4 regions of the Streptosporangium sp. NPDC053982 genome follow, and region 4 is predicted to be linked to each of the others. Evidence: riboswitches for the same ligand, from Rfam matches in the RefSeq annotation. Region 4 holds a riboswitch; each other region holds the start of a gene.

Region 1 (7,079 bases), on a different contig from region 4:
CGTCCGCACGCCGCCACGTTCGACGAGGAAGACGCGCACAGGTCTCTCCCCACCAGCATGATGAGGTCGTTCGGGCATTCCGTAGTGCAACTGTCAGAGGGGACATCGAGGGCCTGCTCCACGTGTTGGCTCCAGACGTCGAACTGCGAGTGGACGGCGGCGGCTTCGTCAATGCCGCACCTCGGGTCATCCGTGGGTCGGATCATGTGGCCCGGTGGTTCGTGGGAGTGATGCGCAAGCGGTCCGCCCTCGGTCTTGAGCGATGCGACACGGCTGACGGTCTCGGATACATTCTTCGAAATGAGGGGCGTAAATACGGAGTGGTTGCCTTTGGTGTCAGCGATGAAGGCGTCACGAACGTGTGGCTGATTCTGAATCCAATAAAGCTGAAGAATTGGTCACTCTGAGGCCTGCCGGACCTCGACGACTGCGCGGTGGGCGGCTCGCACATTGGGGCACTCAAAGGGGGGATTGCACCGGCCCCTCGCCGGTTGACCGGGGCCGCCCCGGCTCCAATCGCCATCTGATCGTCGACCGTCACGGAACCCCGCTCGCCGTCACGCTCACCGGTGGCAACCGGCACGATGTCACCCGGCTTCTGCCACTGCTGGACGCGGTCCCACCGATCCGGGGTCCACGCGGACGTCCCCGCCGCAAGCCCCGGCGTATGTACGCCGACCGGGGCTACGACCTCGACAAGTACCGCCGCCTGCTGTGGAAGCGCGGCATCATGCCCAGGATCGCCCGACGCGGTGTCGCCCACGGCTCAGGACCGGGCAAGGTGCGTTGGGTGGTCGAGCGCGCCTTCGCCTGGCTGCACCGGTTCAAACGACTCCACGCCCGCTACGAACGACGCGCCGACCCCCACTACGGGCTGCTCGAACCGGCCTGCAGCCTCACATGCCTCCGCCGCCTGCGAACCTCACTCTGAAACGATCAGTTATAGGCATAAAGGGCCGCGTCCTACGGGGGCACTCCTTCGACACCGCGGTGGCGGCCGACGGGCGGGAGGAGGTGGACGACGGACGGGCCACCGGCATGGCCGGGCTCATCGTGGGGCCCGGCGGCAGCGACATGCGCCTGCTCGGCATCGCGCCCGACGCCAGGATCCTGCCGGTCAACCTCGGCCGGAGATACGACCACGAGACCTACGGTCAGGCCATCCGCTGGGCCGTGCGGAACGACGCGCGGGTCATCGTGCTGTCGGAGAACCTCCGGTTCTGCCTCCAGGAGGACATCGAGGCCGTCCGCTACGCGCTTTCCAGTGATGTCGTGGTGGTCGCGGCGGCCGGTGACAACCGTGACGATTACAACCTCAGGTGCCCGGCGTCGATCCCGGGCGTCGTCTCGGTCGGCGGTACGACCCGGTCGGGGAGGTTGTGGTCCGGCTCCGTTGTGGGACGGCAGGTGGCGCTCGCCGCTCCCGCCGAGAAAATCATCGGTTCCTTGCCCCGCCGGGAGTCCGGCAACGGGTACGGCATTGGGAGCAGCACGGGCGACGCGGCGGCGATCGTGGCCGGGGTGGCGGCGTTGATCAGATCGAAGGAACCCGACCTGCGCGCGAGGGACGTGATCAACCGTCTGGTGAGCACCGCGCACGACAGCCCGCTCCTTTCTGACAAGGCGGCCTTCAGCCGCGGCGTCGTCGACCCGGTGCGGGCGCTGACCGCGAAGGTGAGGACCGTCAAGGCCAACCCGCTCGGCACCCCGCCCCCCTCACCCACTCCGACGCCCCGCCCGGAGCCCACCGAGGACGACGGGCCCTGGATCGAAGTCGGCGTCTCGAGCGTGCCGGGTGCGATCGCCCAGACGGTCGTCATGGTGCTGGTCCCGGTCCTCGTCGTGTTCTTCGTGATCCGCAACCGCCGCCAGGCGCGGCGCGCGGGCGCGGCGCCGGCCGTACCGCTTTCCCCGTCCGCCCCGCTCCCGCCGTACGGCGCGCCACCCGGCGGGCCGGCCGTACCGCCTTCGCCGTACGGCATGCCGCCCGGCGGTCCGGTTCCCCCGCCGGGTGGGGCGTTCCCTCCGCCCGGCCCGGCGTACCTCCCGCACGGCCCGGGATCGCCGCATCCCCATCAGATGCCACCGCCGCACCCTCACCAGATGCCGCCGTCGCCGCACCTCTCCCTTCAGGCGACCCCGTACCCGGCTCACCAGGCGCCGCCCGGCCCGGCGCGTCACCCGCAGCCGCCTCCGCACGGTACGCCGGTCCCGCCGCTCCCTCCCCGCGTGGAGCCCCCGCCGCACGCCGCACAGGGTCCGTACGGCCCGAGGCCGCCCGTGCCGGGCCACGAGCCGACCGGGCCCGACGGCACGCGTGTCCTGCCGGCCGGACCCTGGCCGCCCCCGCCGTCTCCGGGACGGGGCTGAGCGTTCCCGCGCGGCCGGGAAGAGCGGGCCGGCCCACCGGTCCCCGGAGGAGGCGCCGGGCCGGTCAGGCGTCGAAGCCGGTACCGCGGGCCACCTTCTCCCAGGCGGCGAACTCCGCGCGGGCGTTCTCCAGACTGGCCGCGATCGCGTCGGCGGCGTCGTCGCCCAGCGGGAGGCGCAGCGGGGTCTCCTCCGCGTCGAGGGCGGCCGCCGCCGCCTTGGCCGGGTCGCCGGGCTGCCTGCCGTCGGACTCCGGCAGGCCGGAGCGGACCGGGCCGACGACGGTCTCGTAGGCGGGGATGACGGCCGACTGCAGCAGGGCACCGCCGCCGGCGAAGCCCGTCCTGAACGCCCCCGGCTCCACGACCAGCACCTTGATCCCGAATTGCGCGACCTCCTGGGCGAGCGCCTCCGAGAGCCCCTCCAGGGCGAATTTGGTCGCCGAGTAGGCGCCCACGCCCGGGAAGGTGAACCGGCCGCCCATGCTGCTCATCTGCACGATCGCACCCGATCCCTGGCGGCGCATGTGCGGCAGCACGGCCCGCGTCAGCGCCGCCGGGCCGAAGAAGTGCAGTTCCATCAGGTCGCGCAGCTCGCGGTCCGAGGTCTCCTCCACGGCGCCGACCAGTCCGCGCCCGGCGTTGTTGACCAGCACGTCCACGCGCCCGTACCAGAGGACGACCTCGGCGACCACGGCGGCGATCCGGGCGGTGTCGGTGACGTCCAGCCCGACCGCGACGACCCGCTCGCCGGTCGCGACGGCGTCTCCGTCATGGAGGTGGCCGGCGAGCCCCTGATGTGGACCGAACGGGCGCCGCGCGAATGGGTGGAATGGTGGGCGGTCAACCCCCGGCCGGACGGTTCCGCCCCGCGCTGGGGGCCGACCAACGACAACGTCGAGGAGATGCTGGAGCAGGTGGCCGAGGGCGCCGCCGTCTGCTTCGCCCCGTCGAGCATGGCCCGCTACTACGCCCGCCCCGACCTGGCCTGGGTGCCCCTCACCGACGTCGAGCCGCTGCGGGTGGCCCTGGCCTGGCCCAGGGGTGCGGACGACCCGCTGGTGCGCGGATTCGCCGAGGTGGTCCGCGAGCTCGCGGAGCCCGCGACGGCCCCTCGGCCCTCCCCGCGAGGGCCGTGAAGGCGGTGTTTTTCGGCCGCGCTGGGGGGAGAACTGTCCTCCCGCCGCCTGACAGGCCAAAATTGGTCCGTGGTCAGGATCGGATCGACAGGGATGAGCGATTGCGAGCGGGGGCAACTTCCGCCGTTGCTGGGCCAGCTGTTCGCCGGCGGCGGTGAGGGGCGGGCGCTCTCGGTCGAGCTGCCTCCAGGCGACGTGGTGTGGCCCGACCCCGGTTACTCCCAGCTGATGGTCGGTTATCGTCCGGCGTTCTGGCTCAGTGACGAGCCGGTCTCCGCCGGGCTGTGGTCCGGCCTGCGGGCCGAGCACCCGCGCTCGGGCCTGTGGCCGTTGCTGCTGGAGGACTCCGTCCAGCCGTGGTCGTCCGGGCAGATCGCCCCGGACACGGTGGAGGAGATCGACAACTATCACACCGCCGCCTTCATGGCGGAGGTCTGGGCCGACTGGACCGAGAGGGCGGACGCCGAGCAGCTGGAGCTGCTGGCTCCGTTCGGCGCGCGGTGCCCGGGTCCGGCCCCCGCGGGCAGGCTCGCCACCGACCCCGACGTGGTCGCCGACTGGTACGCCGGGCTGGTCGCCGAGCGCAGGACCCCTCTGGGCCTGGTGGCCGTCGACCGGGGGGCCGACGCGCTGGCCGTCATGGGGTGGCAGGGCGCGCTGAACCACAACGAGTGGATGGTCCCGCTGGCCGCCGTGGTGCGGAGCTGGGAGGAGCGGTTCGGGGCGCGGCTGGTGGGCGTGGGTTTCAACACCCTCGACCTGAGCGTCGCGGCGCCCCCCACGACGGCGGAGCACGCCCTGCACGTCGCGGCGGAGCACTGGACGTTCTGCCCGGACAGCGTCGTCTACAGCGCCGGCACGCTCGCCGGCTACGCCGAGCAGATCATGGGCAGGAACGCCTGGTCGTTCTGGTGGGACTGACCGGGGCGGGCGGCCGTTTCCCGGGGTTCCGGGCGGGACCGCGGGCCGCGGGAAATGGCGGCGGTGAATCACCCGTATGTGGTTCGCCACGGCGTGTACGCCCTGGTCCGCGCCGGTTCAGGGGCCGATAAACCGGATCATGTGCCCTTTCTTGGCCATAGAAGGTAGATCTTCTGGTCATTCCATGGGTTCTGCTTTGCTTTGTCTGATTTGCCCGGTAGTGTCCTAGTCATCGGCAGGTGACCTGCACCCTCATCCGAGGGGGCGACCGGGCCGACGTCGAATCCCGAAGCCGTCATGGCATGGGAGCCGGGGACCCACCTTCCGGGGTGAATCCGCCGCGAACGCGGTGGTAGGGCACTCCACCGCCCGAACCCGTCAGCTAACCCGGTAGACGAGATGGAGAGGAGATCCCTCAGTGGGAGACCGCGCCACCTTCGTACCGGTATACCGCATTTCGCTGCCGGTCCTCTGAGACTTTCACATCCCCTGGGTTCTTCCGCCGCGATCGGTCGCGGCATCCCCCAGCGCTCCGTGTAGCGCCACCTGATCCATCCCTGCGCCTCTTCTTCCCTGTGAGCGCGACCCCGCCGACGCCTCCCTTCACGCATGGCGTCCGGCTGCCCCGTTCCCTCGCGAAAGAGTTCGTTTCCTCATGCCTTCCCTGGATCCCCGCACGTCCGCCCGCAAGACCCGATACGCCGTCGCCGGCCTGGTCGGCGCCGGGCTCCTCGCCTCCGCCGCCGCCGTCTCGGCCCTCCCCTCGGTCGACCGGGACGCGCCCGCCGCCTCGGCGGCCGGCGCCGGGGTCACCGCGGTGAGCGAGCCGGTCGCGGCCGCGGTCCCCGAGGCCGCCCCCGCCCAGGCCGCCGCCGCTCCCGAGCAGGCCGCTCCCGGGCAGGCCGCCGCGCCGGAGCAGGCCGCCCCCGCCAAGCCGCAGAAGGTCACCAAGACCGTCATGCTGAAGGGCCAGACCAAGGCCTCCTACTTCTGGGACGACTCCTCCGGCCGCGCCGGTGACACCGGCCTCCCCGCCAGTGGCAAGCCGATGCAGAAGGGCATGATCGCCAGCCCGAGCTGGCCGCTGTTCACCGAGGGCTACGTCATCTACAAGGGCAAGAAGGCCAAGTTCTTCGTCGGCGACCGCGGCCCCGGCGTCCCCTCCAGCAGCGGCGTCATGATCGACCTCGACGCCAAGACCTTCGCCGACCTGACCGGCGGCACGTTCAACCCCGGCACCCTCGGCGTGGACGGCAACGGCGGCATGGGCCACATCAAGGTCGACTACGTCATCACCAAGTGGGGCGACGGTCCGGGCAAGAAGAACGACCCGGTCCCCTTCTCCACCGGTGCCTGGGGCAAGCGGGACGGCGACCCGGCCAAGCCGGTCCAGATCACCGTCAAGCCGTAACCGGCCGGAACGGCGCCGCCGCACCGTCACGGCGCCGCCGCACCGTCACGGCGCCGCCGCCGGACCGTCACGACGCCGCCCCGCGCCAGGGCGGCACCGTCGGGCCGTGACGGCTCACCGGGTCATAAGGGTTCCACCGGGCCGTGACGGCCCCACCGGGCCGTGACGGCCCGGTCAGGCCGTGACGGCCGGAAGCGAAGAGCTTCACCTCAGCCTTTCCTGGACACGGGAGCGGACGCCGGCGCAGGGCGTCCGCTCCTGCTTTTCGCTCTCCGGCCCTTCGGCACGGGATGTCTTGCCCCGACCTGGGCAGAATGACATTCTGTTCCGGGTTACCGGTCCGTCGTCTCCGGGCGGCGGGAACCGTCCGGGCGGCCACCCGGCCCGCCCGGGGACGGACGGGGGAGAGGGAGCGACATGACGACGCGCGTCCGGGCCAACGGCATCGAGATCGCCTACGAGACCTTCGGGTCTCCCGGCGACCGGCCGCTTCTGCTGATCATGGGTCTCGGCGCCCAGATGATCCACTGGGACGAGGAGTTCTGCGAGCTGCTCGCCGGCCGCGGGCACCACGTGGTGCGGTTCGACAACCGCGACGCCGGCGAGTCCACCCACCTGAACGACGCCGGGGCGCCCGCCCTCGGCGGCGGCCGGGCCCCCTACCTGCTCGACGACATGGTCGACGACGCCGCCGGGCTGCTCGACGCGCTCGGCTGGGAGTCGGCCCACGTGGTCGGCGCCTCGATGGGCGGCATGATCGCCCAGGCGATGGCGATCGGCCATCCGCGCCGGGTGCGGAGCCTCACCTCGATCATGTCCACCCCCGGCCACGCGGTCGCCCCGCCCACCGAGGCGGCGATGGCGGTGCTCATGGCGCCGCCGCCGCCCGACCGCGAGGCCGCGATCCGTCAGGCGCTGAGCACCTGGGAGATCCTCGGATCCCCCGGATACCGGATGGACCGCGAGCGCGTCGCCCAGATCACCGAACTCAGCTACGACCGCGGCCTCGACCCGGCCGGGACCGCCCGGCAGCTCGCCGCGATCCTGGCCTCGGGCGACCGTACGGCGCTGCTCGGGAAGATCACCGTACCCACCCTCGTACTGCACGGCGAGGCCGACCAGCTCATCCCGGTGGCCGGGGGGATCGCCACGGCGGACGCGATCCCCGGCGCCAGACTGGTCACCTTCCCCGGCATGGGCCACGACCTGCCGCGCCTGCTCTGGCCGGCCTTCGCCGAC
Region 2 (7,079 bases), on a different contig from region 4:
AGGACGTCCTGGCCCTTGCGCGGTACCAGCCTGGACAGGCAGACCACGACCGGCCGGTCCCCCAGGCCCAGCGCCGCGCGCACCTCATGCCCGCCCGCGCCGGGCCGGAACGCCCCGGTGTCGACGCCTGGCGCGAGCCGGGCCAGCCTGCCGGAGGGGATCACCCGCTCCAGCCTCCGCCGGGTGTACTCCCCCAGGTAGGTGACCACGTCGGCGTGCCCGCCGATCCTCGCCAGCAGCCCGCGGGCGCCGGGGACGCCGGCCCAGGCCGCCTCGTGCCCGTGGGTGACCATGACGATCCGGCGGGCCCCGGCGGCGCGCATCGCGGGCGCGAGCAGCCCGAGCGGGGCCGCCGCCCCGAACACCACCGTGTCGCAGCCGTACGCCGCCACGACCTCGGCGGCCCGGCGGGCGACCCCGCGCGTGGGCAGCATCAGCGAGGTGGGGTGGCGCACGACCGGGTACGGCCGGCGGGCGTCGAAGTCGTCGCAGCCGGGCCAGCGGGGGGCGTAGACGACCACCGAGTCCGGCGGGCGGCCGTCGGCCAGGCCGCGCACGAACGCCTGGATGCCCCCGGGCCGGGGCGGGAAGTCGTTGGTGAGGAACAGCGCGCGGCTCACGGCTCCGGGACGCCGTTCAGCCGGGCCCATGAGCGCGCCATGGCGATCCGTTGCGGCGTCGTCGGGTGAGAACCGTAGAGGACGTATTCCAGGAAGTCCGGCGACAGGTCGGAGACGTTGGTGACCGACAGGCGCCGCTGCATCGCGGCGAACGTCTCCGGGTCGCGGGTCAGCTCCAGCGCGTGCGCGTCGGCGCGGGCCTCGATCTGCCTGCTGACCAGGTTCTGCGCGGGCCCGGACAGGACCGTGGCCAGGCTCAGCAACCCCATGATCAGGCCCACGGCCCGCGGGTCGGCCGCCGAGGCGACGCCGGCGCGACGCCGTACGGGGCCCGCGGCGAGCACCAGGTACAGCAGGCAGGCGCCGAAGGCGGCGCCCAGCCCCCCGACGAGCGTGCCGTACAGCACGTCGCCCGCCTTCGCGTGGCCCAGCTCGTGCGCCACCACCAGCTCGACCTCTTTCGCGGGCGCCCGGAGCAGGGTGTCGTAGACCACGATCCTGCGGGTCGCGCCGAACCCGGAGACGTAGGCGTTGAGCGCGGTGGTGCGCCGGGAGGCGTCGGCGACCAGGACGTCCTCGACGGGCACGCCGTCGCGGGCGGCCATGGCCAGCAGGTCGTCGCGCAGCGGCCCGGCCGCCATCGGCGTGAAGTCATTGAAGATCGGCTCGATGACCACCGGGTAGGCGAAGGACGCGGCCACGGTCAGCGTGAACGCGCCGGCCGCGGCGGGTATCCACCAGCGCCGGAAGCGCCCGGCCAGCACCGTCACGGCGAGCACCATGATCGCGAGCAGCGCGGTCCGGACACCGATGTCCTTGAGCCGGTCCGCGGTCCAGGAGGGCCAGGTCTGGGTGGACAGGCCGTAGGCGCGCAGCTGCGTCTCCGACCACATGCCCAGCGGCCAGCGTAGGGCCTCGACCGCCGCGGACAGCCCGGCGACGCCGAGCAGCGCCCGCACCCACCGGGGTCCGCGCAGCCGTCCGAGCAGCCGGGCGCCCAGCGGGGTTGCCACCAGCACCCCGGCGACCAGGAGGGTCAGCCCGAGCGAAAGGTAGGCGGGCGCGGTGAGCGCGGCGTCGAACGCCTCGGAGCGGGCGATCTGCCCGGCGGTGAAGTCGCGCGCCGGGTCGGGCGCGACGGCCGGGGCGGCGGACGGCAGGGCCCGCCAGGGCGTGGTGAGCGCCACGACCGCGACCGTGGCCGCGCCCAGGGCGGCCAGCGCCCATCCGGCGGGCCGCCACCCCCCGGGCACGACCGCCGCCGCTGCGGCGTCGGCCGCATCCGGCGCGGCCGATCGCCGGGACACCGCCCTCGGGCGTGGGGAGGACGTCAACCCAGCTCCCTTCTCAGGTGGTCGCGCCAGCCGGCGGCGAACTCCGCCGGGGACAGGCCCAGCACATCGCCGACATCGCTACCGTAGAGCCTCACCAGCGTCCGCTCGCCGTACCGCCGCGCGACGTAGTGGCAGGCGAGCCACGCCTCCTCGTACGCCTGCGCCCGCCGGGGGGCGTCCGCGGCGAAGTCGGCGGGGCCGGGGAGCCGCTCGGGCAGGCGGCCCGCGCGCACCTCGGCGGCCAGTTCGGCGGCGGCCGCCGGGACCGCGATCCCGGCGTCACGGTAACCGACGTAGTCGGCGAACCCCTCCGACAGCCAGACCGGCACCCGGCCGCCGCGGGTGGCGCCGGTGGCCACGTGGGTGAGCTCGTGGGCGAGCACCACGTCCCGGCCGGTCCCGCTCAGCCTGGCGTACCCCGACGGCAGGACGATCACCCGGCCCGCGTCGGCCAGCGCGGCCAGGCCGGCGACGGCGGCGGGCGCGGCGCCGGCCAGCGCCGCCGCCTCTGCGTCGTCCGCGGGGAACAGGACCACCGCCCGGACCGGCCCCCAGACGTCGAGGACCGTACGGCGGGCGCGGTCGGCGCCGGCCGCCAGGTCGGCGAGGCGGGCCGCCGGGACGCGGTGGCCGATCACGACGGAGTGCTCGCCGCGGACGGTGACGGAGCCGCCGGGCCACGGGTCGCGCGGCGCGGGGAACGGGCCCGCGCCGGTGGCCAGGGCGGCGACCGCCAGTGTCAGGGTTCCGGCGAGCACGGCACGACGCTCTGTCGGGACGCGCACACGTCCGATGTTAGCGACCGGCCCCGGACGCGCGGCGGCCCCGCCCGTCCCTTCGAAGGGACGGGCGGGGCCGTCTTCCCGGTCGCTCCAGGGGGGCGGCGGCCGGGATCCGTCAGGCTCCGGGACGGACCGCCCCGGAGAAGGAGGACCGGTAGTACCCCTTCAGGGGGACGACCCTGACGGTCTTGCCGCTGCTCGGGGAGTGGACCATCTTCCCCTTGCCGACGTACATGCCCACGTGGCCCTTGCCGTAGAAGAACAGCAGGTCACCGGGGCGCAGGCTGCTCCACGAGACCTTCTTCCGCACGGCTCGGTACTGACTGTTCGTGACCCTGGGGAGGGAGACGCCGGCCTTGCGCCACGCGTACCGGACGAGACCGGAGCAGTCGAACGCGCCGGGACCGGAGGCTCCCCACCGGTACGGATCGCCGATCTGCTTCTTGGCCGCCGAGACGGCCTTGGACGCCTTCACCTTCTGCAGTGCGGTCCTGCTCAGCGTGGTCTTCTTCGCCTTCGCCGTCTTCTTGGCGCTGGTGTGCGCCGCGGAGGCGGCGGAGGCGGCGACCGGCCTCTCAACCTGAGAGGCGGTGCTCCTGACCTGGAGAACGGGACCGGTTCCCGTGTCGGCCAGCGCCGCCGGGGAGCCCATCGTGACCGCTCCGGCCGAGGCCGTCACGGTGAGGGCGAAACCACTGGCGCAAACGCGGAAAAAGCGCGACGAACGGGGGTTACGCGGGGTGGTAGACAGGATTTCTCCTTGGGACTTCCGCTGACGCCTACCGGGTTAGCTGACGGGTTCGGGCCGGGAAGAAGCCCTACGGCGCGTCGGGCGCGCCGATTCACCCCTGGCCGCGTGTCGGGCCGGTGGGTCCCCGGTTCCGTGCCTCCTGGCTGCACGGATTCGGCAGGCCGTCGCAGGTGGGAGCGTTCCTCGCAGGGTGCGACGGCCGAATGGATCTTTATGGATCTTTGACAGGCGCCGGCATGACGGGCCGGGCCCGGCGCGGTGGCATGGCTTGCTCGCCGCGACGCCAGAAGTTACCCCTGTTTCCCAGGAGAGGGCAAAGGAATCACAAAAGATACATAGATCGAAAACGCCTCGGGCGATCGACGGGCCACTGTTCAGGGGCCGATTTCACCGGGCAAATATGACGCTTGTCACACTTCCGTGATCAGTCCGAAAAATCATGGCTTTTGTGACGTGAATCACGTGATGGTAACGATCATTGACGGAGCGTGCGACCGGCCGTGCCGCCGCCCCGCCGTCCCGCTCCGCCGCCCCGCCGTCCCGGCCCGCGGCGGGGGCCGGCCGGGGACGACCGGGGACGACCGGGGACTCCGTGTATCGCCGGCGTATCGAAAATCGCATACGTCCCCGCAACGGCCCTCCCCCTTCGATGGGAGGCATGAACCGGAGTGCATCCCTGTCAGCACCGCCCCGCCGTACGCGCGGGATCGTGCTCGCCTGCCTGGCGGTCCTCGGCCTGGCGGGCGTGGCGTTCGTCCTGCGGCGGCCGCTCCTGATGGCCGCCCCGAGCTGCGCGGCCGGCCGGTGGCACGGCTGCCTCGGCACGGAGAACGGCGTGCTGCTCATGACACTGGTCGCGGTGCCGCCGTCCGCCCTGGTGGCGTGGGCTCTGGCGCGCGTCCGGCGTGCCGCCGGCGCCGCGTCGGCGTGGCGGACGTCGCTGGCCGAGGTGGGCATGGTCCACGGCACGGTGCCGTTCGTATGGATCACCATGATGCCCGGCCCGGAGGCCGGCGTCGCCCCCGGCCGGGTGAGTCTGCTCCCACTGCAGGATCTGCCCACGATGGGGCCGCTCGGCATCGGCGGCAACCTGCTGATCTTCGCGGCGCTGGGGTTCTTCGCCCCGATGCGGTTCGCGGCGCTGGCGTCCGTACCGCGGATCCTCGCGCTCGGGGCAGGCTGCTCGATCATGGTCGAGACCGCGCAGTACGTCCTGCGGCTGGACCGGGTGTCCTCGGTGGACGACGTCCTGCTCAACGCCGCCGGCGCCGCACTGGCCGCCCTGGCGTCGCACCGCTGGTGGCGCACCGCGGCGGAGGCTCCGCCGGGCCGGTCCCGCCCCGAGCCGGCGCCGGTGGGCTGAGCCGAGTGCCCGCCGCGTACAGGTCCTCGCATACCCCGGCGATATGCCGGGCCGCCTAGGCTTCCGGCATGCGCGTACTGATCGTGGAGGACGAGCCGTACCTGGCCGAGGCCGTCCGTGACGGTCTGCGGCTGGAGGCGATCGCCGCCGACATCGCCGGCGACGGCGACTCCGCCCTGGAGCTGCTCAGCGTCAACTCCTACGACCTCGCGGTCCTCGACCGCGACATCCCCGGCCCCTCCGGCGACGAGATCGCCCGGCGCATCGTCGCCTCCGGCAGCGGCATCCCGATCCTCATGCTCACCGCCGCCGACCGGATCGACGACAAGGCCTCCGGGTTCGAGCTCGGCGCCGACGACTACCTCACCAAGCCGTTCGACCTCCGGGAGCTCGTGATGCGCCTCCGGGCGCTCGACCGCAGACGCGCCCACGCCCGGCCCCCGGTCAGGGAGATCGCGGGCCTGCGGGTGGACCCCTTCCGCCGGGAGGTCTTCCGGGACGGACGCTACGTCGCGCTCACCCGCAAGCAGTTCGCCGTGCTCGAGGTCCTCGTGGCCGCCGAGGGCGGGGTCGTCAGCGCCGAGGAGCTGCTGGAGCGGGCCTGGGACGGGAACGCCGACCCCTTCACCAACGCCGTCCGCATCACCGTCTCCGCGCTGCGCAAACGGCTCGGTGAGCCGTGGCTCATCGCCACGGTGCCCGGCGTCGGCTACCGGATCGACACCGGCGGCGCGGGCGGCGATCCCGCCCGCCCCGGCGCCCGTTGAGCAGGAGCCCGTTGAACAGGCGTCCGGGGCCCAGCGTCCGGCTGAGGCTCACCATCAGCTACGCCGGGTTCCTCATGCTCGCCGGCGCCCTCCTGCTGGCCGTGGTGTGGGTGTTCCTGCTGCGCTACGTGCCCGACGGCGCCCTCGGGACGGGGCCGGAGGCGGCCCGGCCCGGGGCGCCGGCCCTGCGGTTCATCCCCAACCGCACCGACCTCCAGCGCGCCTTCGTCCCCCGCGCGGCACAGGCACTGGCCTTCCTGCTGGCGTTCGGCCTGCTGGGCGGATGGATCCTCGCCGGCCGGATGCTCGCGCCGCTCACACAGATCACGGACGCGGCCCGGATGACCGGGAACGGGTCGCTGTCCCACCGGATCCGCCTGGAGGGCCGCCAGGACGAGTTCCGTGAGCTCTCCGACGCGTTCGACTCGATGCTCGAACAGCTGGAGTCCCACTTCGCCGAGCAGCAGAGGTTCGCCGCGAACGTCTCCCACGAGTTGCGCACCCCGCTGGCGATCTCACGGACGCTCCTCGACGTCGCCCGCAGGGACCCCGCGCGGGACCGGGACGAGCTCATCGAGCGCCTGCACACCGTCAACCAGCGGGCGATCGACCTCATCGAGGCCCTCCTGCTGCTCAGCCGGGGCGACCGCGGGAACTTCACCCGCGAGAGCGTCGACCTCTCCCTCCTCGCCGAGGAGGCCGCCGAGACGCTGCTCCCCCTCGCCGAGCAGCGCCGGATCACGCTGGACGTCACCGGCGGGGCGGCCAGGACCGGCGGCTCCGCCGAGCTTCTGCTGCGGATGGTGACGAACCTCGTCCAGAACGCCGTCGTCCACAACCTCCCCGCCGGCGGCACCGTGACGGTCCGCACCGAGGCGCACGACGGCACGAGCGTGCTGCGGGTCGAGAACACGGGCCGCAGGCTCCCGCCGGAACTGGTGCCGGCCCTCACCGAGCCCTTCCGGCGCGGAACGGAACGCGTGCGCACCGGCGAGCACCCCGGCGTCGGGCTCGGCCTGGCCATCGTGCACAGCATCGTCCGCGCCCACGACGGGACGCTCGTCCTCGCCCCCCGCCCCGACGGCGGCCTCCTCGCCACGGTACGGCTCCCCGGCGCGCCGTAGGAGGTCCCGCCGACCCCTCGGGGTCCCGGGCGCCTCAGGGGCGGACGGCGCCGACCAGGGCGCTGCGGAGGGGAGCGATCTTGACGACGTCCCCGGTCTGCGGGGCGTGCACCATCTTCCCTCCGCCGACGTAGATGCCGACGTGGCCCAGGCCCGAGCTGAAGACGAGGTCGCCGGGCTGGAGCGAGCTGACCGGCACCCGGCGGCTGGCGCCCCAGCTCCACTGCTCCCAGGTGGTGCGGGGCAGACTGACGCCCCCGCTCCGCCAGGACGCCTGGACGAGCCCGGAGCAGTCCCAGCTTCCCGGGCCCGTCGCGCCGTACCGGTACGGCTTGCCG
Region 3 (7,079 bases), on a different contig from region 4:
GACGACCAGTTCGGCTCCCCTGCCGCGTACGGCGCGCGCCAGGTCGTCCGGGATGGGCATCGCGGTGAAGACCGTCAGCCGGCCCGACCGGGCGGCCGAGCGCAGTCGCAGACCGGCCGCCACGCCGAGGACGGAGCGCGACGGGCCCGCGGTGGCCCGGGCCCGTAGCAGCGGCCTGCCAAGGGGCCCGGCGAGCAGTTCCAGGAGCCTGATCGTGGCCAGCCCGTCGTCGACGACCACGATCCGTCCGGGGAGTGCGGTGAGCCAGCGGGCCTGGACCCGGCCGGAGAAGGCGTCGCCGATCACCCAGGTCATGCCCCGCCGGGGCCTGGGCGGCCCGGGGGCCGGGCCGGCCTGTTCCAGCCCCGGGGGAAGGACGAGGCGGGACAGTTCCCGGCGGGTGGCGGTCAGCGGGCGCGAGCCGGCACGGGGCACCACCCGGACGGGGGCGCCGAGCAGCCCGGCGTGGCAGGCCTCGACCACGCAGAGCAGTTGCAGGGGGGACTCCGCCCAGGCGATGGCCGAAGGCTGTTCCCGCGCGTGGTCCCGCCCCTCCTCCACGCCGGGCGATGACCCGTTCACGATCGCCTCACCGTAACCGTGACGCCTTACGCGGCCGGGAACCGCGGATGAACATCCGAGCACGCGCGCCCGGCGACGTGCCGCCCGGAAAGGCACTGAACAGGTAAAACGATCCCCCTTTAAAAAGATCTACGTTAGGGGGCGCTTCAGCCGGGAAGAATCGTCCGTCGCACCGGGGCGTCGCCGGTCCCGCGGTGCGGAAATCCCTGTGCCGCAAGGGTTTGCGGCTTTTGCGAAAGCCTTTGGCCCGAAGTCGCCGATCTTCGGACCGGGAAGTCGACGATCACCGATATTCGGCGTTTTCCCAAGTCAAGGCAATGCGGGAGCTTGCAATCGGCCTGGAGCAGCACGTACGTTCTACTCGTTCGCGATGAGGACCGAGGTCCACAGACCCATCTCTCGTCGACACATTGCCCGACCGCGCATCATCACGACGGATCACTCCGTCGATGGGCGCGGCCGCCGAATCCGCGGCTCTCGCGGAACCGGGGAACCACTTCATGGGGTGAATCAGCGCGTTCGCGCGCCGTAGGGCACTTCCCAGCCCGAACCCGTCAGCTAACCCGGTAGGCGGCATGGAAGCGACGCAAGGAGCCGAACTCTCCCATGGCCAAGAACCGCCTCACCCCCGGGAAGCACAGCCTGGTCCGCGCCCTCGTGGGCGCGTCCATCGTCCTCGCCGGCGGTGCCGTGACCACCGTTCCCGCCCTCGCCGACAACCACGCCTCCGGCCCGCAGGCCGGGTCGGTCACCGAGAACGCCGCGGCCTCGTCCGAGACCCAGGCCCAGAACCTGCCCAAGGTCAGCGCCCAGCAGGTCCTCGACATCGCCGCCCAGCAGATCGGCGTCTCGGAGAACGCCTACGGCGGCGGCACCAAGTTCCATGCCTGGTACCTCGCCAGCGAGCGCGCGAAGGAGACCGTCGCCCGCGACGGCGGCAGGATCCAGGACTACGCCAACGCCCCCTGGTGCGCGATGTTCGTCTCCTGGGTCGGCGAGCAGGCCGGCATCCGGCCCACCATGGGCTGGGACGCCTACACCGTCAGCTACGCCAAGTGGTTCGCCGACAACGGACGCTGGGGTCAGACCCCGAAGCCCGGCGCCGTGGTCTTCTTCGACTGGGGCGGCAGCAAGGACATCGACGCCATCGACCACGTGGGTCTCGTCAAGAAGGACAACGGCGACGGCACGATCACCACGATCGAGGGCAACACCGGCAACGGCAAGGTCGAGGAGCGTGTCCGGCCGGTCGCCCAGGTCGACGGCTACGGATACCCGGTCTACAACGGCTGACGGACGACTCCGGTCTTCCGTTCCCCTCTCCCCTTCCCCTCGTCCGCTCCCGTCCCTCCGGGAGCGGCGAGGACCGGCGGCGGACTACGGCCGACGGACGGCGACCCGGCACGACCGGGTCGCCGTTTCGGCTTTCCGGCCGGGACCTTATCGCCGCGAGGAAGGTCCGGACGATCCCTGATGCACTGGATGATCCCGGTTGGTGAGCGTTCGCCGCGTCGTGTCATGTTGGGGTGGGAGCGCTCCCAAGCGCCCGATCGCACAGTTTGTCACCTTAACGACTGTTCGCCGAGCTGAAACACCCGCGATGTAACGGTTACGTTTCGGCATATTGACGCGCCGGTTGCCCATCGTCCAGTCTTCGTGGGAGCGCTCCCAAAAGCTGCCCGCGCGCAACCCATCGCCGATCGCGTTCGTCGGGGGCCGGTTCGCGATGTCACCTCCCAATCGATTCGGGCGACCACCTGAGAGGGGTCCGGAATGTTGAACACCAAGCGGCACGGCAAGCTCGCCGCCGTCGTGGTGATGACCGCCGCAGCACTGGCGGTCACCTCCTGTAGTTCGAGTGAGCCCGCCAAGAACACGGCCGCCTCGGGCGGCTCGGCCTCCGAGCCGGTGACCATCACCGTGCAGACCTTCGGCGGCGGCGCGAACTTCGGCTACAAGAAGGCCGTCGAGACCTGGAACGCGTCACACCCGAACATCCAGATCAAGCACGAGAACCCGACCGACCGGTTCGAGGACGTCTTCCTGCCCCAGCTCCTGCAGCGTCTGCAGGCCGGCAGCGGCGCGGCCGACGTGGTCGGCATCGACGAGGGCGCGATGGGCCTCATGAAGGCCCGCCCGCAGTTCTTCGTCGACCTCGCCGAATACGGCCTGGACAAGCGCAAGAGCGACTTCCCCGCCGCCAAGTGGGAGAACGGCATCAACAAGGACGGCAAGCTCTTCGCCCTCGGCACCGACATCGGCGGCATGGCGATGTGCTACCGCAAGGACCTGTTCGAGAAGGCCGGCCTCCCCGGTGAGCGCGACGAGGTCAGCAAGCTCTGGCCGGACTGGAACGCCTTCATGGAGGTCGGCAAGAAGTTCCAGGCCGCCAACACCGCCAAGGGCGACCCGAAGTTCCTCGACGGTCCCAACACCCTCTACAACGTGGTCCTGTCGCAGGAGGCGCCGAAGAACGGCAACGTCGCCTACTTCGACAAGAACAACCAGCTCATCCTGGAGTCGAACCCGGCCATCAAGACCGCGTTCGAGACGGTGAAGAGCTTCAGCCAGGCGGGCATGACCGCCAAGCTCGCCTCCTTCACCCCGCCGTGGAACGCCGCGCTGAAGAAGGGCGGCTTCGCCGTCATGGGCTGCCCGGCCTGGATGGTCGGTGTGATCAAGGACAACTCCGGCGAGGGCAACTCGGGCAAGTGGGACGTGGCCGGTGTTCCCGGCGGCGCCGGCAACTGGGGCGGCTCCTACCTGGCGATCACCAAGCAGAGCAAGCACCCCAAGGAGGCCGCCGAGGTCGTGAACTACCTCACCGGCAAGGAGGGCCACGTCATGGCCTTCCAGGAGGCCAATGCCTTCCCCAGCTCCATCACCGCCCAGGAGGACCCGGCGGTCAAGGACCTGAAGAGCGACTACTTCAACAACGCTCCCACCGGCCAGATCTTCGGCGACTCGGTCAAGGACCTGCAGCCGGTCTTCCTGGGTGAGAAGCACGCCCAGGTGAAGACCTCGGTGGAGAAGGTGCTGGAGGGCATGGACCAGGGCTCGGTGCCCTACGACCAGGCGTGGCAGAAGTTCGTCGAGGCCGGCGTCAAGGCCGCGGGCTGACCCCCGTCCCGATCGGCACGGCCCGGCGGCGGTGATCCCGCCGCCGGGCCGGTCGCCTGCCCACCGCTGAAAGGCTACCGATGACCCTGCACGTCGACACCCCGGCGCCGGCCCGGCCACGGTCCCCGCGCCGATCCCCCGGACACCGCGGCTCGGGACGCGGCGGAGGGCTCGCCAGGTTCGACCTCCGGGCGACCCCGTACTTCCTCGTCTCCCCGTACTTCCTGCTCTTCGCCGTCTTCGGCGTCTTCCCGCTCGGCTACACCCTCTGGGTCTCCCTCTACGACTGGGAACTCGCCGGTGACAAGTCGTTCGTCGGGTTCGAGAACTACATCTCCCTGATCACCGACGCGGCCTTCTGGAACGCGGTGGTCAACACCCTCGCGATGTTCGTCATCTCGACGGTTCCCCAGCTCGTCCTCGCGCTCATCCTCGCCAACGCGCTCAACAAGCGCATCCGGGGCCGGCTCTTCTTCCGCCTCGGCGTGCTGCTGCCGATGATCACCTCCGTCGTCGCCGTCGCCGTCGTCTTCACCCAGCTCTACGGGCGCGACTACGGAATGATCAACTGGTTCCTCGGCCTGTTCGGGGTCGACGCGATCAACTGGCAGAACGAGAGCTGGACGGCGTGGATCGCGATCTCCACGATGGTCGACTGGCGCTGGACCGGCTACAACGCGATCATCCTGCTCGCCGCGATGCAGACCATCCCCAAGGACCTCTACGAGGCCGCCGCCCTCGACGGCGCGTCGGCCCGCCGGCAGTTCTGGCAGATCACCATCCCGATGCTGCGCCCGACGATCATCTTCATCGTCTTCATCTCCACCATCGGCGGACTAACGCTCTTCACCGAGCCCGTCCTGTTCGACGGCAACCCCACCATGGCGGGCGGCGCCACCGGCCAGTACCAGACGGTGGCGATGTTCATCGTCAAGGAGGCGTTCCGCGACTTCGACTTCGGCTACGCGGCCGCCGCGGCGTGGCTGCTGTTCGCGCTGATCCTCATCGGCACCCTCATCAACTACTCCTTCACCCGCCGCATCGGGGGTAACAAATGACGGCGATCCACGCCCGGAGCCGCCCGGCGAGAACCGGGTCCGCGCCGAACAGCATCTGGGACGCGACCCCGCTGACGAAGGTCGTCCTGGCCCTCGCGCTCGTGGTGTCGGCCTTCCCGATCTACTACATGTTCATCATGGCGACGCGGACGAACGACGACGCCAGCGAGGTGCCCCCGCCGCTGCTGCCCAGCGGCCGCCTCGGTGAGAACGTCGAGCGGCTGCTGAACACCGAGGACGCCCACTTCCTCCTCGGTCTGACCAACTCGGCGATCATCGCGGTCACCGTGACCGTCTCGGTCGTGCTCATCTCCACCCTGGCCGGTTTCGCCTTCGCCAAGCTCCGCTTCAAGGGCGGCAAGATCCTGCTCGGCCTGATCCTGGTGACGATGATGGTGCCGCTCCAGCAGATGGGTGTGGTGCCGCTGTACCAGCTCATGGTCGACCTCGGCTGGACCGGCCAGATCAAGGCGGTGATCCTGCCGTTCCTCGTCAACGGCTTCGGCGTCTTCATGATGACCCAGTACACCCAGCAGGCGGTGCCCGACGAGCTCGTCGAGGCGGCCCGGGTCGACGGCGCCTCCACCATGCGGATCTACGCCAACGTCATCCTGCCCGCGCTGCGGCCCGGCATGGCGGTGCTCGCCCTCCTGGTCTTCATGCAGACCTGGAACGAGTTCATGTGGCCGCTGATCGTGCTGACCCCCGACAACCCGGTGGTGCAGACCTCGATCGCCGCGCTCAACCAGGCCCACGGCACCGACTACGTCATGCTCTTCACCGGCACGGCGGTCTCGGTCCTCCCCCTGTTCATCGTCTTCGTCGCGTTCGGTCGTCAGATCGTCGGCGGCCTCATGGAAGGTGCGGTCAAGGCGTGACCACGCAAGAGACACGGCTACAGGCCGCGGAACTGCTGTTCCCGACGGACTTCGTCTGGGGGGCGGCCACCTCCGCCTACCAGATCGAGGGGGCCCTCGAAGAGGACGGGCGCGGCCGGTCCATCTGGGACACCTTCATCCGCCAGCCCGGCCGGATCGTCAACGGCGAGAACGCCGACGTGGCGATCGACCACTACCACCGCTACCGCGACGACGTGCGGCTGATGGCCGACCTCGGCCTCGGCGCCTACCGCTTCTCCATCTCCTGGCCGCGGATCCAGCCCGACGGCTCCGGCCCGATCAACCCCAGGGGCCTCGACTTCTACAGCCGCCTGGTCGACGAGCTGCTGGAGCGGGGCGTGGACCCGTGGGTGACGCTCTACCACTGGGACCTGCCCCAGGCTCTGGAGGACGCGGGCGGCTGGCCGTCGCGGGAGACGTCGAAGCGCTTCGCCGACTACGCGGCGGCCGTGCACGACGCCCTCGGTGACCGGGTGCGCAACTGGAGCACGGTCAACGAGCCCTGGTGCGCGGCCTTCCTCGGCTACGCCTCCGGCGAGCACGCCCCGGGACGGCGCGAACCGGCCCAGGCGGTGCGGGCCGCCCACCACCTGCTGCTCGCGCACGGCCTGGCCACCCAGGCCATGCGGGCCCAGCGGTCCGACAGCAGGATCGGCGGCTGCGTCAACCTCTACGCGATCTCCCCGCAGACCGAGTCCGAGGCCGACCGGGACGCCGCCCGCCGCATCGACGGCCTGCAGAACCGCTTCTTCCTGGACGCGCTGCTCAAGGGCGCCTACCCCGAGGACGTGCTGATCGACCTCGACGGGATGGCGGACTTCACCGAGGACGGGGACATGGAGATCGTCTCCACCCCGATCGACATGCTGCTGGTCAACTACTACAGCCGCTTCACCGTCTCCGGCGTCCCCGGCGGCGCGGCGTCGGCGGCGGCGGCGCCGACCGACAGCGGCTCGCCCTGGGTCGGCAGCGAGGCCGTGTCGTTCGTCCAGGCGGGCCGGCCGGTCACCGCCATGGGCTGGGAGATCGACCACACCGGTCTGCAGGAGATCCTGCTGCGGCTGGCCCGGGAGTACCCGAGCGTGCCGCTGGTCATCTCCGAGAACGGCGCCGCCTTCGAGGACGTCGTGGGCGACGACGGCGTGGTCCACGACCGCGAGCGGGTGGACTACATCGAGTCGCACCTGCGCACCTGCCACGAGGCGATCGAGGCGGGGGTGCCGTTGAAGGGCTACTTCGCCTGGTCCCTGATGGACAACTTCGAGTGGGCGTGGGGATACGACAAGCGATTCGGCCTGGTCCGCGTCGACTATGCGACCCAGGAGCGTATTCCCAAGGAGAGTGCTCTCTGGTATGCCGGGACCATCAGGCGCGGAGGCCTGAACGGTCCGGCAGAATAAGGGGCCGGCGAATCATTCAT
Region 4 (7,079 bases):
TCGGCCCCACGCTGTGGTCGCGCCACAAGGGCGAGACCGAGTACGGCGTCAAGTGGCTCCCCTTCGGCGGCTACATCCGGATGATCGGCATGCTGCCGCCCCGGCCCACCGACGCGCCGGGCACGCTGCGCTCGGTCTCCACCGGGCCGTGGCAGGGCCTCATCGAGAACGCCCGCGACGCGGCGATGGAGGAGGTCCGCCCCGGCGACGAGGACCGGGTCTTCTACCGCAAGCCCTGGTGGCAGAAGGTCATCGTCATGTCGGGCGGCCCGGCGATGAACTTCGTGCTGGCGTTCGTGCTGTTCGCCGTCGTGATGATGGGCTTCGGCGTCGCCGTCCAGAAGAACCAGATCTCCTCGGTCCCGCAGTGCGTCAAGACCTCCGCCGAGATCGCGAAGAACCCCGGGGCCGGGTGCGCCGCGACCGACAGGCCCAGCCCGGCCGCCGCGGCGGGGCTGCGCGCCGGTGACGTCCTGGTGTCGGTGGCGGGCAGGCCCGTCGCGAGCTGGGACGCCGCGACGCGGGCCATCCGCTCCCACGGCGCCGGCCCGCTGGCGATCGGCATCGAGCGGGACGGCCGGCCGATGACCGTGACCGCGAACCTCATCGCCCAGGACCGCGAGTCGCTGGACGAGCCCGGGAAGATCGACAAGGGCGTCGGTTACCTCGGGGTCAGCCCGGTGGTCGTCACCGAGCGGCAGAGCCTCGGCGCGGTCGCCTCCCACATGTGGGACACCACCTCGCTGACGGCGGGCGCGCTGCTGCGCTTCCCGGAGAAGATGGTCGGCGTCTGGAACGCCGCCTTCTCCGGCCAGGAGCGCGACAAGAACGGCCCGGTGGGCATCGTCGGCGTCGGCCGCATGGGCGGGGAGATCGTGGCCTCCTCGGCCCCGCTGGAGAGCAAGGTCGTCATCTTCATCAACCTGCTGGCCGTCTTCAACCTGGCGATCGGCATGTTCAACCTGATCCCGCTGCTCCCGCTGGACGGCGGCCACATCGCCGGCGGGCTGTGGGAGGGCCTGAAGCGGGGCTTCGCCCGTGTGACGCGCCGTCCCGCCCCCTCCCACGTGGACATCGCCAAGGCGCTCCCGCTCACCTACGCCATCGCCCTGGTGATGATCGTCATGGCCGGCCTGCTGGCGTACGCCGACGTCTTCAACCCGATCCGCCTGCTGGGTTGATCTTTCGTGACCATCCGTCCCGTACGGCGCGCCGCGGGCGGGCCGTACCCGCCGTAGGGGTACGCCGTGAACGACCGGACGCCGGGAGCGGCGATCGACGTGGCGCTGTTCCGGCTGCGCCGGATCTGGGCCCGGCCGCTGCGTGCCCGCCGGGCGGGTGAGCCGCCCCGGCCGGTGCAGATGTCGAACGTGATGGTCGTGCACGCGGTGCACAAGCTGAGCCTGGACGTCCCCGAGGTGACCGTGGGCGCCGTCGCCGAGCAGCTCGACGTGGACCCGTCCACCGCCAGCAGGCTCGTCAACGACGCGATCGGCGCGGGTCTGGTGGCACGGGAGGAGTCGGCGGTGGACGCCCGGCGGGCCCGTCTCGTGCTGAGCGAGCGTGGCCGCCGGGTGCTGGAGGTGGTCGTCCGCTACCGGCGGACCTACCTGGACGGCCTGATCGCCGACTGGACGGAGGCCGACCGCGAGGCGTTCGCCCGGCTGCTCGCCCGTTTCGCGGAGGCGGCCGTCGCCCGCCCGGCCGACCTGGCCGGCCTGGACCGGATGGTCGCCGAGGCGGCGGGGACGACGGACGTCGCCGTCACCCGCCCGTGACGCCGCCGATCCCGCCGGGTCCGTCGGTACGCCGGGAAACGTCCGGCCGGGTCCGTCAGTACATCGAGATGTGGACGTGGTCGAAGTGGTTGGCGGTGACGCCGCCGCGGTCGGACATGGCGTGCCAGCCGGTGCCGCTGTTGATCCGCTGACGCCAGATCACGTACTTCACCCCGAGCCGGGTCCTGTTCTTGAGGGCCCAGGCGGCGATCTCGTCGCCGAGCCCGACGTGGGCCGCCGTGGGCGTCGATCCGCCGGTACTCATCATGAAGTCGCAGGCCCGGCCCAGCGGGTGCTCGCCGCCGTCGTTCTCCGAGCGGTAGCAGCCGACCTCGTGGGGGAGGGTGAACCGCTTCCCGACCGCCTCGCGCATGATCCGGGTACGGTCGGTGATGTTGTCGGAGCCGGTGGGCAGCTGGGGCGCCCAGCTGCCGTCGGTGCGACGGCCCGAGCCCACGGGGACGAGCGCGTCGAGCTTCCGCCTGATGTCCGCGATGGCCTTCTCGGCGTCGCGGCGCCGGGCGGCCACGGCGTCACCCTCCTCGGCGATCCGGCCGGTGAGCCGGGCGGCCTCCTCGGCCGCCCGGCCGCGCAGGTCCCGGCTCTGGGCGAAGGTCCGGAGGTGGGCGCCCTGCTGGGCGGCGAGCTGGGCGGTGACCGCCGCGCCGTCCATCCGGGGGGCGGTCAGCAGGGAGGGCAGGTCGCTCCCGCCCCCCTGCTGACCGCCCTGGTACTGGAGGCTGGCGATGCCGGCGACCTGCTTCCTGGCCTCCGCGTAGGCGCGTTCGGCCTCGGCAAGGGCGGCCCTGGCCCGGCTCTCGGCCTGCCGGGCCTCGCGCAGCGACTCCCGTTTGGCCGCGTAGTCCTCGATGAGCCCGTCGACCTTCTCGGTGAGCTTCGCCAGGTCGGCGCGCAGTTCGGACTCGGACGGCTTGGGGTCGGCGCCGGCGGGCCCGCCGGCGAGGACGAACACCAGGGCCGAGACCGCGGAGACGGTCATGGCCGCACGGCGACGGGACGTGGGGGACGGGGCCGCCACGGCTCTCCTCTCCTACCGCCTACCGGGTTAGCTGACGGGTTCGGGCGGGAGAGAGCCCTTCCACCGAAGTGGATTCACCCCGGGTGCGGTGGTTCCCCGGCTCCCGGGCGACGCACCCGGAATTAGGCATATCGGACATTAAGTCCAATGGGTGAGGATAGTAATGGTAAACGGACGGTCACGCGACCCCGTCCCGTGACCGTCCGCCGGTCATTCCCCGACCAGGGACCGCAGGCGGCGGGCCGTGTCCTCCGGCAGCACGTCGTTGACGAAGGCGCCCATCGCGGACTCCGACCCGGCCAGATACTTCAGCTTGTCGGGCGCCCGGCGGATGCTGAACACCTCCAGGTGGGCGTACGACAGATCCCGGCCGGTGTGCACCGGCGCCTGGTGCCAGGCCGCCACGTACGGCAGGGGCACACCGAAGAACCCGTCCAGGGCGCGCAGGACCCGGGTGTACAGGGGGCCGAACGCCGCCCGCTCGGCGGCCTCCAGCGACCCCAGGCCGGGAACCCGGCGATGGGGGTAGAGGTGGACCTCGACCGGCCAGCGCGCCGCGGCCGGCACGAACGCCGTCCAGTGCTCGTTGGCGGCGACCACGCGGACGCCCGCCTCCCGCTCGGCGGCGAGCACGTCGGCGAACAGGTTGCCGCCGGTCCGCCTCCGGTGCCGCTCGGCCGCCTCCAGGGACAGCCGGGTCCGGGGGGTCACGTAGGGGTAGGCGTAGATCTGCCCGTGCGGGTGGGCCAGGGTGATGCCGATCTCGGGGCCCCGGTTCTCGAAGCAGAAGACCTGCTCCACCCCGGGCAGCGCCGACAGCTCCGCCGTACGGTCGATCCACGCCTCCATGACCAGATCGACCTGCTCGGGGGACAGCCGCGAGAAGGAGGAGCCGTGGTCGGAGGTGAAGCACACCACCTCGCACCGCCCGGTCCCCGGGCGGACCTCGCTCAGCCCGCCGACCGGAACGGCGTCGACCGGCTGGCCGGAGAAGGACGGGAAGCGGTTCTCGAAGACCACGACGTCGTAGTCGGATGAGGGGATCTCGGTGAGCCGGCCGGGGGCCGAGGGGCACAGCGGGCACTCGTCGGCCGGGGGCAGGAACGTGCGGCTCTGGCGGTGCCCGGCCACCGCGATCCACTCCTCGGTGAGAGGGTCGTAGCGCAGCTCGGAGGCCGGGGGGCGGGGCGGCAGGTCGCGCAGGTCGGCCGCGCTCCGGTCGGCGTCGTCCCGCCGGTCGAAGTAGAGCAGTTCGCGGCCGTCGGCCAGGTGGGTGATCGTGCGTTTCATGAGCTCACCGTCTCGTTCCGCTGGTGGGGGTCGGTGATGATCAGTTCGCCCACCTGGGACGCCAGCTCCTCGCGGGCCTCCTCCGGCAGGCCGGAGTCGCTGACCACGACGTGCGCCTCGGCCAGTCCGGCGATCGTGCTGATGCCGACCGTGTCCCACTTGGTGTGGTCGGCCGGCACCACCAGCCGGTGCGCCGAGGCGACCAGCTCGCGGTCGGTCTCGGCCTCCAGCAGGTTGGGCGTGGTGAACCCGGCGCGCACGCTCATCCCGTGCACGCCGAGGAAGAGGGTGTCCACGTGCAGCCCGCGGATCGCCGCGACCGCGACCGGGCCGACCAGCGCGTCGGAGGGCGTGCGGACGCCGCCGGTCAGCACGACGGTGCGGTCGGCGCGGGGGGAGCGGTGGAAGACGTCGGCGACCCCGATCGAGTTGGTGATCACCGTCAGGTCGGGCACGTCGGTCAGGAAGCGGGCGAGCGTCCAGGTGGTGGTCCCGGCGGAGAGCGCCACGGCCGTGCCCGGCCGTACCAGCCGGGCCGCCCGCCGGGCGATCGCCTCCTTCTCCGGCTGCTGGCGCGCCGACTTGGCGGCGAACCCCGGTTCCTCGGTGGAGCCGGGCCCGGCGACGGTGGCGCCGCCGTGGACCTTCGCCACCAGCCCGCGCTCGGCCAGCACCTCCAGGTCCCGGCGGATCGTCATGTCCGAGACCCCGAGCTCACGCACCAGGTCGGCGACCCGGGCGCCGCCGCTCGTGCGCACCCGGTCCAAGATCGCCTGCCGCCGCTGCTGGGCGAGCATTGACCACCCCTTAAATCACCAGATTCCAGCAAATTACCACAACCATGGTAGTTGGAAGATGTTGGAACCTGGTGGATGGGAGTGGCCCGCGGGCGGGCCCGGCAGGCGTTCCCGCCGGGCGGCGGACGGAGGCCGTCCGCGAACGGATCTAGCCGTCGTCTCCGGCGGGCCGCGGCGGGCGGCCCCAGGCCGCAAGGAGACGGGTCTGCGCGTCGGTGCCCGCGGGGACCGGCTGCTGCTCCCCGATGACCCCGGCCTGCCGGTAGCCCTTCTCCGCGTCGGCGAACCAGGCCGCGCAGGCGTCGACCAGCTCCGGGTCGAGCCGCTCGTCGGCGCCGATGGCCCGGGCGAGGTCCCAGGTGTGGATCAGGACGTCGGCGAACAGCTCCGCGACGTACTCGCCGCCGGGCGCGTCGCCGAACGACAGGTGGACGACGCGGGTGAGCGCCCCGTCCTCGAACACGGCCTGCACGGCCGCGGTGGCGGAGGTGTCGAACGCCTTCAGCGCGTCGTCACCGAGCATGTCGCCGTCCAGGGCGTCACCGGTCTCGCCCACGGTCCGGTCGGCCAGCAGCAGGGGGACCCAGCGGTTCTCCCTGACCACGTGGTCGACCAGGGTGCGGACGTCCCAGTCCACGCACGGGGTGGGACGCCCCCACTGCCCGGACCCGATCCGGTGGACGAGAGCGCCGAAGTCGTCCAGCGCTCGGCGGTAGGCCTCGCGTATGTCGATGCTCATCATGTCCTCCCCGATCCTCACCTCGACCGTAACTCCCGCGGGACGAGTAGTCATCGCGTCCCGTGGGCACGGCTCCGGCGGGGCCGGGGAACAGGGCCGGGGAGACCCTACGGCAGGCGCTGCTCCACCCAGACGATCTTGCCGTCCGGGGTCGGGCGGGTGCCCCAGCGGTGCGCGAGCCAGTTGATCAGATGCAGGCCGCGGCCGGTGTCGTCGTCGCTGCCCGCCTCACGCATGACCGGGGGCAGCGGAGAGCGGTCGGCCACCTCGCACACCAGCGAGGGGCCGCGCAGCAGGCGCACCTCGACGATGCCCGAGCCGTGCTTGATGGCGTTGGTGACCAGCTCACTGATCATGAGCTCGGTGGCGTCGGCGATCGGGTCCAGCCGCCACTCCGACAGCGTCGCGCGCACGAGGCGGCGGGCCTGGGCGGCGGAGCGCGGGTCGGGGGTGAGCGTGAGCTGCGCCAGGTCCTCCTCGCCCAGCTCCCGCACCCTGGCCAGCAGGAGCGCGATGTCGTCGCGCTCGTGCCCGGGGCGCTGGGCCTCGATCGTGAGGTCGCAGACCGCCTCCAGGTCCGGGTTCTGATCGGCCAGCAGGTCGCAGACCATGCCGATCCCCTCGTCGATGTCCCGCTCGCGGCTCTCCACCAGGCCGTCGGTGTAGAAGGCGAGGACGGCGCCGTGCGGCAGGACGAGCTCGCGCATCTCCACCAGTTCGTTGCCGATGCCGAGGGGCAGCCCGGGGGGCAGCTCCAGCGGCTCGGCCCCGCCGCCGGGCCGTACCAGGACCGGCGGGACGTGTCCCGCCGAGGCGATCGCACAGGTCCGCGTGACGGGGTCGTAGGTGGCGTAGACGCACGTCGCGATCTGGCTGCCGTCCAGGTCCTGGCTCATCCGGTTGAGGCGGAACAACACCTCGGCGGGGGTGAGGTCGAGGCTGGCGAGCGTGCGGGCGGCCGTGCGGAGCTGGCCCATCGTGGCCGCGGCCCTGATCCCGTGCCCCATCACGTCGCCCACGACGAGGGCCACCCGGCATCCGGGGAGCTGGATCACGTCGTACCAGTCGCCGCCCACCCCGACCAGGTCGCTCGCGGGCAGGTAGCGGGAGGCGACCGTCAGGCCCAGGGGCTGCTGGAGGTCGACCGGGAGCAGGCTGCTCTGCAGGGTGAGCGCGGTGCGCCGCTCGCGGTTGTAGAGCCGGGCGTTGTCGAGGCAGACGGCGGTCCTCGCCGCCAGCTCCTCGGCGAGGTTGATGTCCTGCTCCTCGAACGGCTCGCTGTCCGGCCTGCGGGTGAAGACGACGAATCCGAGCACCTGGCCGCGCGCCTTCAGCGGCACGACCAGGAACGAGCTGTCCTCCAGCACCCTGGCCACCGTGTCGCGCTTGGCGAACCGCCCGATCTCCTCGGAGGTCCGGCGGCCCAGCCGGGGGTA

The links. Region 4 has a riboswitch for cyclic di-AMP ahead of ACZ6W9_RS36660 (VldE C-terminal domain-containing protein). Riboswitches for the same ligand answer to the same signal wherever they lie in the genome.
Region 1: another riboswitch for cyclic di-AMP. It lies ahead of ACZ6W9_RS27875 (hypothetical protein); the one in region 4 lies ahead of ACZ6W9_RS36660 (VldE C-terminal domain-containing protein).
Region 2: another riboswitch for cyclic di-AMP. It lies ahead of ACZ6W9_RS06725 (C40 family peptidase); the one in region 4 lies ahead of ACZ6W9_RS36660 (VldE C-terminal domain-containing protein).
Region 3: another riboswitch for cyclic di-AMP. It lies ahead of ACZ6W9_RS14245 (CHAP domain-containing protein); the one in region 4 lies ahead of ACZ6W9_RS36660 (VldE C-terminal domain-containing protein).

What each region holds. Positions count from the first base shown of each region.
Region 1 is NZ_JBVJKQ010000016.1:12,863-19,941, forward strand. Features, by position in the region: gene sigJ (RNA polymerase sigma factor SigJ) at 1-407, shown strand, start outside; partial or broken gene ACZ6W9_RS27850 (IS5 family transposase) at 417-931, shown strand; gene ACZ6W9_RS27855 (S8 family serine peptidase) at 1,015-2,370, shown strand; gene ACZ6W9_RS27860 (SDR family NAD(P)-dependent oxidoreductase) at 2,435-3,064, opposite strand; gene ACZ6W9_RS27865 (LysR substrate-binding domain-containing protein) at 3,149-3,508, shown strand; gene ACZ6W9_RS27870 (DUF4253 domain-containing protein) at 3,602-4,429, shown strand; cyclic di-AMP (ydaO/yuaA leader) riboswitch at 4,698-4,841, shown strand; gene ACZ6W9_RS27875 (hypothetical protein) at 5,085-5,840, shown strand; gene ACZ6W9_RS27880 (alpha/beta fold hydrolase) at 6,258-7,079, shown strand, end outside.
Region 2 is NZ_JBVJKQ010000003.1:319,090-326,168, forward strand. Features, by position in the region: gene ACZ6W9_RS06710 (glycosyltransferase family 4 protein) at 1-620, opposite strand, end outside; gene ACZ6W9_RS06715 (M48 family metallopeptidase) at 617-1,954, opposite strand; gene ACZ6W9_RS06720 (hypothetical protein) at 1,951-2,739, opposite strand; gene ACZ6W9_RS06725 (C40 family peptidase) at 2,852-3,415, opposite strand; cyclic di-AMP (ydaO/yuaA leader) riboswitch at 3,498-3,656, opposite strand; gene ACZ6W9_RS06730 (VanZ family protein) at 4,146-4,850, shown strand; gene ACZ6W9_RS06735 (response regulator transcription factor) at 4,919-5,617, shown strand; gene ACZ6W9_RS06740 (sensor histidine kinase) at 5,629-6,741, shown strand; gene ACZ6W9_RS06745 (C40 family peptidase) at 6,776-7,079, opposite strand, start outside.
Region 3 is NZ_JBVJKQ010000007.1:127,440-134,518, reverse strand. Features, by position in the region: gene ACZ6W9_RS14250 (hypothetical protein) at 1-582, opposite strand, end outside; cyclic di-AMP (ydaO/yuaA leader) riboswitch at 1,033-1,170, shown strand; gene ACZ6W9_RS14245 (CHAP domain-containing protein) at 1,189-1,875, shown strand; gene ACZ6W9_RS14240 (ABC transporter substrate-binding protein) at 2,356-3,702, shown strand; gene ACZ6W9_RS14235 (carbohydrate ABC transporter permease) at 3,783-4,760, shown strand; gene ACZ6W9_RS14230 (carbohydrate ABC transporter permease) at 4,757-5,638, shown strand; gene ACZ6W9_RS14225 (GH1 family beta-glucosidase) at 5,635-7,059, shown strand.
Region 4 is NZ_JBVJKQ010000034.1:1,202-8,280, forward strand. Features, by position in the region: gene ACZ6W9_RS36650 (M50 family metallopeptidase) at 1-1,181, shown strand, start outside; gene ACZ6W9_RS36655 (MarR family winged helix-turn-helix transcriptional regulator) at 1,248-1,778, shown strand; gene ACZ6W9_RS36660 (VldE C-terminal domain-containing protein) at 1,834-2,778, opposite strand; cyclic di-AMP (ydaO/yuaA leader) riboswitch at 2,820-2,956, opposite strand; gene galT (galactose-1-phosphate uridylyltransferase) at 3,028-4,107, opposite strand; gene ACZ6W9_RS36670 (DeoR/GlpR family DNA-binding transcription regulator) at 4,104-4,904, opposite strand; gene ACZ6W9_RS36675 (TIGR03086 family metal-binding protein) at 5,053-5,643, opposite strand; gene ACZ6W9_RS36680 (ATP-binding SpoIIE family protein phosphatase) at 5,751-7,079, opposite strand, start outside.